2 regions of the Idiomarina sp. OXR-189 genome follow, and region 2 is predicted to be linked to the other one. Evidence: predicted binding sites of a transcription regulator. Region 2 holds the regulator's gene; the other holds the start of a gene.
The links. The regulator LexA, encoded in region 2, represses DNA repair genes until DNA is damaged. The targets are predictions, from matches to a motif close to TACTGTATNNNNATACAGTA.

Region 1: the regulator LexA is predicted to act here: its motif matches at 1,350-1,369, upstream of recN (DNA repair protein RecN).

The regions. Positions count from the first base shown of each region.
Region 1 covers NZ_CP139706.1:980,818-988,378, forward strand. The annotation lists gene recN (DNA repair protein RecN) at 1-1,317, opposite strand, end outside; gene nadK (NAD(+) kinase) at 1,426-2,316, opposite strand; gene grpE (nucleotide exchange factor GrpE) at 2,459-3,118, shown strand; gene dnaK (molecular chaperone DnaK) at 3,223-5,151, shown strand; gene dnaJ (molecular chaperone DnaJ) at 5,242-6,396, shown strand; gene UM402_RS04775 (M48 family metallopeptidase) at 6,442-7,278, shown strand; gene UM402_RS04780 (dicarboxylate/amino acid:cation symporter) at 7,426-7,561, shown strand, end outside.
Region 2 covers NZ_CP139706.1:301,085-308,645, forward strand. The annotation lists gene ctaD (cytochrome c oxidase subunit I) at 1-904, opposite strand, end outside; gene coxB (cytochrome c oxidase subunit II) at 915-2,036, opposite strand; gene UM402_RS01435 (hypothetical protein) at 2,336-2,767, opposite strand; gene lexA (transcriptional repressor LexA) at 2,764-3,381, opposite strand; gene plsB (glycerol-3-phosphate 1-O-acyltransferase PlsB) at 3,514-5,967, shown strand; gene ubiA (4-hydroxybenzoate octaprenyltransferase) at 5,977-6,798, opposite strand; gene UM402_RS01455 (chorismate--pyruvate lyase family protein) at 6,831-7,418, opposite strand; gene UM402_RS01460 (flagellar basal body-associated protein FliL) at 7,495-7,561, shown strand, end outside.

The DNA.
Region 1 (7,561 bases), 680 kb from region 2:
ACGTGAAAGTTCACCGCCCGATGCAACTTTACTGAGAGACTGCAGTGGCTGGCCAGGGTTAGTTGTTACTTCGAACTGAATATCATCGGTACCCAGACGAGACGCTTTTTTATCCGTGTCATGCTCGACATTAATAATAAATCGGCCATGAGGCATATTGAGCTCATGCATTGATTGTGTAATTTTCTTACTGAGTTCATCTGCCGCCTTTTCACGGCTGCTAGAGAGTTTTTGTGCTAACTCCCGGTAATCGGCTTCCGCCTGTTGGCGATCAGAATCAAGCTGCTCAAGGTTTTTATCAGCATTCACAATATTATCGAGTTCGGCGTTCAGCTTTTGATGGTGTTGCCATAAGTCAGCAGCTGCAACCTGATGCTTTTTCGCTAAGCTAATAGCTTTGCTTAACCGCTCTTCAACAATGTCGAGCTCAGCGGGGTCAAGCTCGAGTTCATCCTGATAATGCCTTAGCTCGAGCGCAGCTTCCTCAATATGGACTTTGGCTTGTTCTAAGAGTTGGCAAACAGGCTTTAACTGCTCATCGATATCCGCAGCTTCCTCTAGTCGCTGATTCGCCGAAGAAACCAGCCCTGTTGCATTGTTATGCTCACCCTCGTAAAGCGCACTGAGTGAAAAAGCACTGGCTTCCATGAGGTACTTACTGTGACTTAACTTTTTATGGCGTTGTTCGAGCTCTTCAAATTCACCTTCGGCAATAGCAAAGTCATTCAATTCTTCGACTTGGTATTCGAGCAATTGTCGCTGAGCTTCGAGTTCGTCTTGTTGTTGAACATAGTGTTTATATTCTTTTTCAAGCTCGAACCATTGACGGTATTGCGTTGCAACCTCTGACAGTAACCCTGTGTGTCTTGCGTAGTTGTCGAGCAGTTCTAACTGGTGCTCTTCTTTCAATAATAGTTGGTGTTCATGCTGCCCGTGGATATTAACTAATAGTGGTGCTAATAATTTCTGTTGGTTCAGCGCAACAGGCGTGCCGTTTATCCAGGCTTTTGAACGACCGTCACGCTGAATGACACGTCGTAGAATACAGTCTTCTTCTGCATCAAAGTCATTGTGGTTAAGCCACTGGGCTGCAGGGCTGTTTGGCTCTACGGTAAAAACAGCGCTTATTTCCGCTTTGTCCTCGCCTGGTCGTACCCAGTTAGCATCAGCCCTGGCACCTAAACATAAGCTTAAAGCGTCTAAAGCAATAGATTTACCTGCACCGGTCTCACCAGTGATAGCGGTCATGCCTTTTGAGAAGTCGATATCCAGAGATTTAACGACAGCAAAATTGCGGATGTGTAACTGAGCTAACATAAATGCACCTTATTGACATGTACGTATAAAAGCACTGTTGTTTTGTACAGTTTATACAGTATTTATACAGTACTATTTTGTTATTGCAAGCTCAGTATGAAATTTCTTCTAAAAAAGTCGGCTGCCCCAGCCAAGTTTGTTACGCAATACGTGGTAATAATTGTGATCAACCGGGTGAATCATTTTCAGCGTATGGTCATGCTTTTTAAGCACAATGTCGTCGCCCGGGTGCACTGCCATACGTACGTGACCGTCACAACTAATTTGTAATAGATCGTTGTCGTAAGCTGCGCGTAGTCGAATATGGCTTTCGCCATCAACAACAATAGGGCGGCTACTTAATGTGTGAGGAAACATAGGAACCAGAGTCATCGCATTGAGGTTAGGGTGTAATATGGGGCCGCCTCCAGACAGAGAATAGGCGGTGGAGCCCGTAGGCGTAGCGCAAATTAACCCGTCAGAGCGCTGACTAAAAACAAAGTGATCATCAATGTAGAGCTCGAACTCTATCATGTGAGCGACTTTGTCAGAATGCAGAACAATTTCGTTAATGGCGCGTCCTGCACCTGCTGGAGATCCGTTGCTAATCACTTCAGCAGAAAGTAGAAAACGCTTTTCAACGTGGTATTCGCCTTCTAAAACGTTAAGCAAGTGAGTCATTACTTCGTCAGGGTCCAGGTCAGTCAAAAAGCCTAAATTACCCCGATTCACACCAATGACCCCAATGTCATGTTCGCAGAGCGCCCTTGCCGCACCTAACATATTGCCATCACCACCAACAACAACGGCAATGTCAGCCCACTCTCCAAGCTCTGCTAAGTTTATGGTTTTGATTTTACCGGACTCAAGCAGTTTTTGAGGTAACTGTTCAGCAGTGCGGGACTCAAGTGCTATGTCATAGCCACGTTCGTTTAGTGTCGTCGTTACCGTTTCTAAAGTGAGTTGTGTGCCGCGGTCATTGACCTTGCCGAGTAAGCCAATTCTCTGAAATGCGCTCATAATGACAGTTCCTGTGGTTTAGGCTGTTTACGCTACGATCAGGTGGAAAATTTATCAAGTCATAGAAAGCCCCTTGAAAGTAAAAAACTTGCCCCCATTAACTTGGCAACCTCAATTTAAACCGGACTGAAGAGAGTCAAATATGGCGAATAAAAAAGACCAACAGACTGAACAGAATGTTGACCAGACGGTCGAGCAACAGCAAGCAGAGCAGCAGGCTGCGCAAGCGGCAGAAGAAGCAATGCAACAGGACACAACAGCTGCGGAAGCAGAAACAGCAGGCACATCTGCCGACCAAACCGACAAAATTGCCGAGCTTGAGTTGGCACTGAGTAAAGCTGAAGCACAGGCGAAAGACCAGCGTGAGTCGGTGTTGCGTACGCAGGCTGAAATGGAAAACGTACGACGTCGTGCAAGCCAGGACGTGGAAAAAGCGCATAAGTTCGCGCTAGAGAAGTTCGCCAATGAATTGCTAACGTCCGTGGATAACCTGGAAAGAGCACTACAGCTAGCCGACCAGCAAGACGAGTCGAGCCGCAATTTTATTGAAGGTATTGAGCTGACTTACAAGAGTCTGACCTCAACCCTGGAAAAGTTTGGTGTGAAAGCGGTAGGAGAAGAAGGCGAAGCCTTTAACCCTGATTTGCACCAGGCCATGTCGATGCAAGAGTCTAGCGAGCACTCAAATAACACTATTATGGCTGTCATGCAGAAAGGCTACGAACTAAATGGCCGCTTGCTGCGTCCCGCTATGGTTATGGTTGCGCGTAATTCAGACTCGGGCGTCGATACGAAAGCATAAAGATTAATCAAATATCCTTACATAGGGTGTTGAAATCAAAATGAAGAGACCCCAAATAAGGGGTAACGAAACAAATTTCATGAATCTGGAGTTGGAGACGAATCATGGGCAAAACAATTGGTATTGACTTAGGTACAACAAACTCTTGTGTTGCTGTACTAGACGGTGGCAAAGCACGCGTTATCGAAAACGGTGAAGGTGACCGCACAACCCCTTCAGTGGTTGCATTTACTGACGACGGCGAGATTTTGGTGGGTTCACCAGCAAAACGCCAAGCAGTAACTAACCCGAACAAAACTTTATTCGCAATTAAGCGTTTAATTGGCCGTCGTTTTCAGGACGACGAAGTCCAGCGCGATATTGGCATTATGCCTTATAAAATCGTTAAAGCAGACAATGGCGACGCTTGGGTAGAAGTGGATGGTGATAAAAAGGCACCACCACAAATTTCTGCAGAAGTTCTGAAGAAAATGAAGAAAACCGCAGAAGAGTTCCTGGGCGAGAAAGTAACAGACGCCGTTATTACTGTACCTGCATACTTTAATGACGCTCAGCGTCAGGCAACGAAAGACGCAGGTAAAATCGCAGGCTTAGAAGTTAAACGTATCATCAACGAGCCGACCGCTGCTGCATTAGCCTACGGTATGGACAAGAAGTCTGGCGACAATGTCATTGCGGTTTATGACTTAGGTGGTGGTACCTTCGATATCTCTATCATCGAAATTGATGAAGTTGAAGGCGAGCACACGTTTGAAGTATTAGCGACTAACGGTGACACGCACTTAGGTGGTGAGGACTTTGATAACCGCTTAATCAACTACTTAGTTGAGCAGTTTGAAAAAGACCAGGGCATTGATCTGCGTAAAGATCCATTAGCAATGCAGCGCTTAAAAGAAGCGGCAGAGAAAGCAAAAATTGAACTGTCATCGGCACAGCAGACCGAAGTGAACCTGCCTTATATTACGGCAGACAATACCGGTCCTAAGCACATGGCAATTAAAGTAACTCGTGCGAAGCTTGAGTCACTGGTTGAAGACTTAATTACTAAGTCACTAGAGCCGGTTAAGCAGGCATTGGCAGATGCAGACCTGTCAGTAAGCGACATTAACGACATTATTATGGTCGGTGGTCAGACTCGTATGCCGAAAGTGAGCGCTGCGGTTACTGACTTCTTTGGCAAAGAGCCACGTCGTGACGTGAACCCGGATGAAGCTGTTGCAGTGGGTGCTGCGGTTCAAGGTGGTGTCTTGTCAGGTGATGTAAAAGACGTACTGTTATTGGATGTATGTCCGCTGTCACTGGGTATCGAAACCATGGGCGGTGTAATGACTAAGTTGATTGAGAAGAACACCACGATTCCGACTAAAGAATCGCAAACGTTCTCAACAGCTGAAGACAACCAGTCTGCGGTAACTATCCACGTTATCCAGGGTGAACGTAAGCGCTCAGCCGATAACAAGTCACTGGGTCAGTTTAACTTAGAAGGTATCCGCCCGGCAGCGCGTGGCGTACCGCAAATCGAAGTCACGTTCGATATTGATGCAGACGGTATCTTGCACGTATCGGCGAAAGACAAAGACACGGGTAAAGAGCAGAAGATCACCATTAAAGCGTCTTCTGGTCTGGATGAGTCTGAAGTCGATAAAATGGTGAAAGACGCAGAAGCCCACGCTGAAGAAGATAAGAAGTTCGAAGAGATGGTGCAGGCGCGTAACCAAGCTGACGGCTTAGTTCACGCAACTCGTAACCAGCTGAAAGAAGTTGGTGACGCTCTGTCTCAAGAAGACAAAGACGCCATCGAGAAAGCGTGTGAAGAACTTGAGCAAGCAGCCAAAGAAGGCGACAAAGAAGCCATCGATGCGAAGTCTCAAGCTCTGATGGAAGCGTCTCAAAAATTGATGGAAGCCGCTCAACAGCAGCAAGCTCAGCAAGGTGCTGAAGGCGCAGCCGGTGGTGAGCAGTCTTCGTCAAAAGCAGATGACGACGTTGTCGATGCTGAATTTGAAGAAGTCAAAGACGACGATAAGAAGTAAGCACTAAGGCAACTTCGCTAATCAACACGGGTGTTGCCGCAAGGTAATGCCCGTGTATTCGTATCAGAGTAGGACAGAAGACGTAACATTATGGCGACACAAGATTTCTATCAAATTCTTGGGGTCTCAAAAGACGCCAGCGATCGTGATATTAAAAAAGCATACAAACGTATGGCGATGAAATATCACCCAGATCGCACCAAAGGCGATAAAGACCTCGAGTTAAAGTTTAAAGAGATAAAGCAAGCCTACGAGGTCTTATCTGACCCGCAGAAGCGCCAGATGTATGACCAATATGGGCACGAAGCCTTCGAACAGGCACGTCAGGGCGGTGGCGGCCCGGGCGCCGGCGGATTCGGCGGTGGTGCCGATTTTGCTGATATTTTTGGTGATGTATTCGGTGATATTTTTGGTGGCGGTGGTCGCCGTCAGCAGGCACGTGCGCAGCGTGGCGCGGATTTACGCTACAACCTGGATATGTCGTTGGAAGAAGCCGTACGTGGTAAAACCGTTGAGTTAAAAATTCCAACCTTGGTTGAATGTGAAGACTGTGACGGTAGCGGTGCCAAGAAAGGCAGCAAACCGCAAACCTGTGGTCATTGTCACGGAGCGGGTCAAATTCAGATGCGCCAGGGCTTTTTTGCTGTCCAGCAAACCTGCCCACAATGCCGCGGTAAAGGTACTATTATCAGCGATCCATGCCGCACGTGTCACGGACAGGGTCGCAAAGAAGAAACTAAGACCTTGTCGGTTAAGATTCCGGCCGGCGTGGATACTGGCGACCGTATTCGCTTAGCCAATGAAGGTGAAGCGGGTGAGAACGGCGCTCCAGCAGGGGACTTATATGTTCAAGTACATGTCCGTGAACACCCAATTTTTTCTCGCGACGGTAATAACCTGTACTGCGAAGTGCCGGTAAGCTTTACAAAAGCCGCGTTAGGTGGAGACATTGAAGTGCCAACGCTGGATGGCAAAGTGAAGCTAAAAGTTCCAAAAGAAACGCAGACCGGAAAACATTTCCGCATGCGTGGCAAAGGCGTGAAATCGGTAAGAACTGGTGCCGTTGGTGATCTTATTTGTAAGGTGGTTATAGAGACACCTGTGAACCTTTCGGCAAAGCAGCGTGAAATGCTTGAAGAACTGGAAGAGTCTATGGGAACTGGGGACGAAGCTGCCAAGTTTAGACCCAAAGAAAAAGGGTTTTTCGACGGCGTAAAACAGTTTTTTGATGACTTACGCGGATAAATTGGCTATCACTATAGTGTATTAGCTAATGATTGGAGGCAGCGGATGCAGCTTAAAACAGTTTTGTTAGGTATAACAGCAGCAGTGACTCTGGCCAGTTGTGCACAGTCACCAACCGGACGTTCACAGTTGCAGCTCTATCCGAGCAGTGAGTTGAACAAGATGGGTGCTGCCTCCTACGAGGAAATGCGTAAAGAAGGTAAAATCAACCAAGATGAACAGGTTAACGCATACGTGCGTTGTGTTACCGATGCTTTGGTTGAGACTTTGCCGGGTGACTATGCGCAGATGGACTGGGAAGTCACTGTGTTTGATGAACCAACGGTCAATGCTTTTGCACTACCTGGTGGTTATATAGGTGTTTATAACGGCTTGCTGGAAACTGCGGAAAATCAGCATCAGTTAGCGGCGGTTATTGGACACGAAATTGGTCATGTCATTGCTGAACACAGCAATGAACGCATTTCCAGTAATATGCTAGTCGGCTTAGGATTACAGATTGGTGGTGTTATCGCCAGCACTCAAATGGACAGTGATGAAGCTGGCCTGTTAATGGCGGCATTGGGGATTGGTGCTCAAGTCGGTGTACTTTTGCCGTACTCTAGAACGCATGAGTCTGAGTCAGATGAGTTAGGTCTAGAGTATATGGCTGACGCCGGTTTTCAGCTCGACCAAGCGCCGGAGTTATGGCGCAATATGAAAGCCGCGTCTGGCGGAGCCGCTCCACCGGAGTTATTATCAACTCACCCGAATCCGGACACTCGTATTCAGGACTTAGAAGCACAAATACCCTCACTTCAAAGTCGGTACCAGCAAGCAGTTGCTGCAGGTAACACGCCTAACTGTCAACGACCTGCATCGCTCGATAAACAGGCTGAGTAATGACCAGGTCCTAAAGTCAGCAAACAAGCGCGGTCTATTATGCCGCGCTTTTTGTTTAAACGGTTATAAGGTATATCAACCGGTTCTTTCCCTTTGTAAAGTGACACACTAATCTAGCGCCCATTTATCAGAACAACGGGCAGTAGTATGTTGAAAGTGTGGTTCGCAATTCCGTTTTGGCAGCGCGTGTTAGGAGCATTTGCTGCTGGTATGCTGATTGGTGGCTTAGCGCCGGAAGTAGGTGTTGCCTTAAAGCCATTGGGTGACCTTTTTATTAAAGCCA
Region 2 (7,561 bases):
CCAGGAATGACAGTAACGCAATGGCGGCGGTTGCATACACCATCGACGAGTAGCCAAACAGCCGTTTTCGCGTAAACGCGGGAATAATTGCCGAGATAATACCAAAGGACGGTAGAATCATGATGTAGACTTCAGGATGCCCGAAGAACCAGAAAATATGCTGGAACATAACCGGGTCACCACCGCCTGCGGCATCGAAGAAGCTAGTACCAAAGTATTTATCGGTCAATACCATGGTGACTGCCCCTGCCAATACTGGCATAACTGCAATTAGCAGGAATGCGGTAATTAACCAAGTCCAGACAAACAGCGGCATTTTCATGTAGTTCATACCAGGCGCGCGCATGTTCATTATGGTCACAATGACGTTAATAGCACCCATAATGGATGAAATACCCATAATGTGAACCGAGAACACGAACAGTGCGGTAGAGTCTGAACTGTAAGTGGTTGAAAGCGGCGCGTAGAATGTCCAACCGAAGGCAGGACCGCCACCTTCCATGAACAAAGAGCCCAGCAGAATAATGAAAGCAAATGGAAGAATCCAGAAGCTCCAGTTATTCATACGAGGCAATGCCATGTCCGGCGCCCCAATCATCATTGGAATCATCCAGTTAGCCAAGCCGGTAAAGGCAGGCATAACAGCACCAAAGACCATAATAAGGCCGTGCACCGTGGTCATTTGGTTAAAGAAATGCGGATCAACCAGTTGCAGACCCGGCTGGAAAAGTTCCGCGCGGATAACCATAGCCATGGCACCGCCGGTTAAAAACATAATAAAACTGAACCATAAATACATTGAACCAATGTCTTTATGGTTGGTTGTAAATAGCCAGCGACCAATACCAGACGGCTTATGATCGTGGTGTGCGTCGTGATGGTTTGCTTCGACTGCTGTGCTCATCACCGTCTCCTTATTGATTCATGACTTCGTTAATGTCGGCTGCCTGTATCAGGTCGCCGGTGTCGTTACCCCAGGCATTACGCTCGTAGGTGATAACAGCTGCAAGCTCACGCATGCTCAGCTGTTGGCCGAACGCCTGCATAGCAGTGCCGGTAACGCCATTAACAACGATGTCTATATGTTTTGCTTTAGCGTTTGGGTCGACAGATACACCGCTTCCTGCCAATGCAGGGAATACGCCGTCAACACCTTGGCCGGTAGGTTGGTGACATGAAGCACAAGTACTGTTGTAAACTTTCTCGCCTAAGTCCATGAGTTCGTCTTCTGACATTTCCATGGCTAAGAGCTCTTGCTCACGCTCGCGAGCGGCTTCTTGCTCTGCTTCAAGCTCGGTTATCCACTTTTCGTATTCAGCCGGCTCTTTGGCAATAACAACCACAGGCATGAATCCGTGATCCTGACCGCAAAGCTCGGCGCACTGACCACGGTAAATACCAGGCTCGTCTACTTTGGTCCAGGTTTCGTTGATGAAGCCGGGGTTAGCGTCTTTCTTAACCGCGAAGTCAGGAACCCACCAACTGTGAATAACGTCGTCGGAAGTTACCAGGAAGCGGACTTTTTGACCCGTTGGAATAACCAGCGGGCGATCGACTTCGAGTAAGTAGTTTTCGCTTTTGTCGAATTTATTGTCTATTTGTTCTTGTTGAGTCGCCAAACGACTGAAGAACTCAACGTCATTCTCGAAGTATTTGTAGTGCCATTTCCATTGCGAACCCGTAACCTGAATAGTGACATCAGCGTCTGATGTATCTTCCATAGCAATTAGAGTTGTTGTTGCCGGAATGGCCATACCCACAAGAATTAACAGTGGAATAATGGTCCAGGCAATTTCAACTTTTACGTTCTCGTGGAAATTCGCTGGTTTGGGGTTTTTCGATTTGCGATGGCGAATCATCGAAATGAACATTAAACCGAACACGACCACACCAATGGCACAACAGATGTAAAATATCGTCATGTGCAGGTCGTAAACTCGGTTACTGACTTCAGTAACACCCTTGGTTAGGTTGAGTTGGTTTTCTGCGCTAGCAGGTAAGCTCAACATAGCCAATAGTGCCCACAGAGGCTTCATTTTCACGTGACTTCTCCTCTTATTCTTCAATGAGACCGAAAGGCCAATTCCGATCAAAATTCGAAGAACAAAGAGGTAAGCAGAAAAAGGAACAGCTTCTCCCCAGAAATCACTTTCTCTACAGACTCTTTGTTATAATTATCGTTGTTATAATATTTTTATAGTCGGGTAGTACATTTATTAACTAATTTACAAAGAAAGATCCAGATCAAATCAAACAAATGGTCAATAAATGAACTGATCTGTTAAAAAAAGGCTGCCGAAGCAGCCTATCAAGGAAGAAACACACTAACGAGGATTTAGTGGAGGTGGGATGTTAGTGTGTTTTTATCAAACAGGAAGTATTGAGTGTGACTTAATTTACTTGCCATTTTTGCGCGCTGCCATGTGCGGCTTGAGACAGAGTCGAGATAGGCAATAACCATACTGCTGTTTCCCGCTAATAGCGCTTGCTCCAATGCCCACTCACAACGTTCGGCAGAGTGACTGCGTAACCAACGAATTTGATGCTCCGCAACACCGGATTCAATAAGCTGGGCAATGACATTTTTGTCACCGCCGATAACAGTAACCCACTCACTTGGCTTTTGTTGTAAAGCATTCTGAACAGCTGGTGATAAGGCGTCTGTCTCGACTGCCTCTGCGCCTGTTTCTTGTTCAAACTTAATATCCGTCGGTGCAGCTTTCCACAAACCCGGGTGGTGCAATTTGTTGTTCTGTTGAATTTTCATAGTGCAGCTCCATTTCTGATAACACCAACCGCCAGACCTTCAATCGCGAATACTTGCGATGCTAGATCAACAGTGATGGTGGAGAATTCTGGATTTTCCGGATGTAACAAGACAGTGCGACCTTTGCGCTCAAACCGTTTTACCGTGACTTCGTCTTCAACCCGAGCAACAACAACCTGTCCATTTCTGGCTTGCTCAGTTTTATGCACGGCAAGTAAGTCACCGTCCAAGATACCAATGTCTCTCATGCTCATACCGTTAACTTTCAGGAGAAAGCTGGCGGCAGGCTGAAATAATGATTCGTCGACTTTGTAATGCCCTTCAACATGCTGTTCTGCAAGCAGCGGCTCACCGGCGGCGACCTGGCCAATCAGCGGCAAACCTTCGGCGACATCAAAGTCGTCGCCCACTAAGCGAATGCCGCGAGACATACCTGGCATAATTTCAATAACACCTTTACGCGCTAACGCCTTTAAATGCTCTTCGGCGGCGTTGGCAGAACGAAAGCCAAGCTTGGAAGCAATTTCCGCACGTGTCGGCGGCATACCGGTTGCGTGCAGGTTGTCTTTAATAAGCTCTAATATTTCAGACTGTCTTGGTGTTAAAGGGCGCATATTCGAACCTGTGTTTATGTACAGTTATACTGTGAGTATATACAGGTATTTTTATTTCGCAAGTCATTTCACCAACGACTTTTATTTTTTAAGTTGGTATCCTATAGCTCTGTTTAAAACAGAGGTTGATGTATGAGCAAAAAAAGCCCTTTTTACGCGGTGTTGAAGTATCCGTTACGTTGGCTAACACGGTTCGAAGATATTTGGGACGGCGATGAAACTGATCACAAAACCACGGTGCAAAAGCCGGTGGCTTACGTTATGCGTTCAACCTCCACTGCTGATCTGTCCATATTGCAGCGTGCAGCTAAGCGCCGAGGCCTGCCTGATCCTCTCGAACCGCTTGAAATTAATGGCAAAGAATACAGCCGGGTTATGTATTTGGAAGAATTTGCCAACGAAACCTCTGAAAAAGCGGTGGAAGAATTCCATCAGTTATTGAAGTTACATAAAGACAATAGCAACCTCGACTTACAGCTGATACCCGCTGGGGTGTTCTGGGGGCGCCAGGCAGGCCAGGAAGCAATTGCCGGCAAGGCAATGACAGGTGACCTCGATAACCCAGGCGCTATTCGTAAATTCTGGCTTGTGCTTTTTTCAGGTCGTCAGGTCTTGTTGCGCTTCTCGCGTAGCGTCAGTTTAGGTCAAATGGCTAATGATTACGGCGCAGACATGCGCATAGCCCATAAATTGGCGCGTGTTGCCCGTGTTCACTTTGTTCGCATGCGTCATGCAGTTGCCGGACCCAAGCTCAGTCATCGGAAAGAGCTTATGGCGCAGCTCATTAACACGCCAGCGCTCAAGAAGGCCGTTGCCGACGAGGCCAAAGGCAAAAAAATTAGTGAAGAGGAAGCTCGCAAAAAAGCACTCTCTTACATTGACGAAATTGCGGCGAATTACAGCTCGACGTTAGTGCGAGTACTTGACCGCTTTATGACCTGGATGTGGAACCGTATTTATAACGGTATTCATGTAAAAGGCGGTGAACGCATACGTCGTCTTGCTCAGCAGGGACACGAAATTATCTACGTGCCGTGTCACAGAAGTCACATGGATTACTTGCTACTGAGCTATGTTATTTATAAAGAAGGCTTGGTGCCTCCGCATATTGCAGCAGGGGTCAATCTGAACTTCTTCCCGGTTGGCGGCATTTTCCGTCGTGGTGGAGCATTCTTTATACGCCGCAGTTTCCGTGGCAATAAGCTTTATTCCGCGGTATTTCGCGAGTACTTGTGCTGGCTGTTTCAAAAAGGCTACCCGGTGGAATACTTCAGTGAAGGCGGTCGTTCCAGAACTGGGCGTTTATTGCCGCCAAAGACTGGCATGCTCGCTATGACCGTTCAGGGTATGCTGCGTGATCAACAACGTCCAGTGTCGTTGGTGCCGGTGTATCTTGGTTATGAACACATCATGGAAGTCGCCACTTACCTGAAGGAGTTAAAAGGTAAGGACAAAGAGAAAGAATCCGTTTTTCAAATTCTAAAAACAATTACCAAATTGCGTAATTTTGGTCAGGGCTTTGTAACTTTCGGCCAGCCTATCGATTTAAAGCATACGCTAGACTGTAATGCGCCCGACTGGCATAAGTCGGTAACGCGAGGGGCCGAAGAGCCGCTAAGACCGAATTGGTTAACCCCCGTGGTCAATGGTTTGGCTGAGCGTGTTATGCAGGGCATAAACGACTCTGCAGCCGCAAACAGTGTGAACCTAACGGCTCTGGCATTACTCAGCTCTGAGCATCATGCGCTGACGAAAGAAGAGCTATTAGCTCAGCTGGAAGTGTATCTGGGTGTGTTAAAAGAAGTGCCTTACAGTACCGATATTAGTGTGCCTAAAGAAACACCGGAAGAATTGTGGCAGCAGGCGCTGCGCACCGATAAGTTTAAAGTTGAGTCAGATACTATGGGCGAAGTTATCTCGCTCGAACGTATGTCGGCTATTGCGATGACATACTACCGCAACAACATACTGCACATGATGGTTGTGCCGGGCATTATTGCCTCAATCATTATGGCGAAAAAGCGCGTGTCGGTAGATGAAATTGTCGAGCGCACTCAAGCAATTTACCCCATGCTAAAAGCTGAACTTTACCTGAGTCACACCGCCGAGGATATTCCGCTGTGGGTAGAGGCGCTGTGTGAGGAGCTGGCACGTCAGCAATTAATTACCCGCGAAGGTAGCGACTGTGTCATTGCGAAGCGTGAAAGTGCGCAGTGGTATCGTTTGCGCTTGCTAGCCAACAGTGCCAGTGAAACTCTGCAGCGCTACTGTATTGTGTTAGAGCTTCTGCAGCAGGCACAGCCGATAATGCGGGCGGAGCTTGAGAAACAGTCTATTACTCTGGCCGAGCGTTTGAGTTCTATCCACGGAATTGACGCGCCGGAGTTTTATGACAAGAAAGTCATGGCGACATTAATTGCTAGTCTTAAGCAGCAGGGGCTGGTTGAAATTGATGACGATGGTCAGCAAATTGCCGCAGAGCCGGTTGGGGCGTTAAGTGACCAGGTCGATGAGCTGATTGACGGGCCTGTCCTGCAAACGATAAGGCAGTCGGTGCAGCAGTTCGTCAATCAGCCGAGTGAATAGCGCTTAACCTTAATACCAGTAATGTAACGCCAGGCCTATCGCGAAAACCATACCGACGTAATGGTTGTGCAAAAAGGCCTGGAAGCATTTCATTGGCTCGCGATGGCGTATTAACCAATGCTGGTGCGCAAACAGTAGTATACTTACCGCAAGCGCCGCCCAGGCTATCCAGTCCGCTGTGAGTATATAGAGCACCCATGCCAGCAACCCGATGACAACCAGTTGCAATAACGCAATGATGAGTTTGTCGTAACGGCCAAATAAAATAGCCGTGCTTTGCAGACCAATTTTTAAGTCGTCTTCCCGGTCGGCCATGGCGTATTCGGTATCGTAAGCCACGGTCCAAATAATATTGGCGATAAACAACAGAGCAGCGATAAACCACTCACTGGACTCTAGTGCCGTAAACGCCATGAGTATGCCGAAACTGAAGGCTATGCCCAGTACCACTTGGGGTAGGTGAGTCCAGCGTTTGCAGAAAGGGTAAAGTGCGGCAACGCCGGCAGCCAGGAAGCTCAGCATAACGGTGTTGGTATTCAGCTGAAGCACCAGTCCAAAAGCAATAGCCAGCAAAATAAAGAAACCAATAATAGCTTCCGTTGCGGAAATTTTTCCGGCGGGAATAGGGCGTTGCTTAGTGCGCCTGACATGACCATCAAAGTTGCGGTCGGCAAAGTCATTGATCACACAACCGGCGGAACGCATCACAAAAGTGCCCAGCAAAAATATCACCACAATTTTCAGCGGCGGGTTACCAGTGCCGGCAATTAGCAAAGCCCATATTGTCGGCCACGCCAGCAAATAAGTACCAATGGGACGGTCCGCCCGCATTAACTGCCAAAAAGCCTGAAGTTTTTGTGCTATCACTTGCTCTGTACCTCTAACACATGGTCGTAAAGTGGTGACGACGTTAAGAATATCTCGCTCACTAACAGTTGCTCGCCTGCGGTCGAGAATATTCGGCGGCGGCCTAATAAGGGTTTCGACTGACTAAACCATTGCTGGTTCAGTTTGCCTATAACATGAGATTCCGCCACAGTCGCTACTTCAATGGGCCCTGAAGTTAAGTCCTCTCGTTGAAACAACGAGTCGCCGAGTGAACGGTTACCTAATTCTGAAAGTTGCAACTGCTCGTTGTTTTCGGCGCTTTTTGCGAAAATACTGCGGGCAAACACCCAGGGTTTACCATCACAGTATAGCAGTACTTCGCGCACTACCGCGGGCTGACTCTGCTTTAAGCGACGGCACTCTTCGTCATGAGGCAGCATTTCCTGTTGCCCTAATAAACGAACCTCAAAATGCCCGCAATTACTTTTCAGACGCTGGGTTAAAGAGCCCTCGAAGCACAGCCAGTCATGCTGTGTAGAGGTTAGCTCGACCTTATCAGGAGCCTGCCATTTAAGCGGTTCACTGACAGGAAATGTTGGTGCTGGGTATAACTCTGTTGTCATTTGTATTGGCGTTATCAAGCTCTATCGCTATGATAGCAAAAAGGAAACAATTGAACAGCGAAAGCTGGGTGGCTATATGAAACTGATTCGGACATTGGGTTTACTGCTAACAATGTGTTTATTAAGCACAGTTGCAAGCGCGC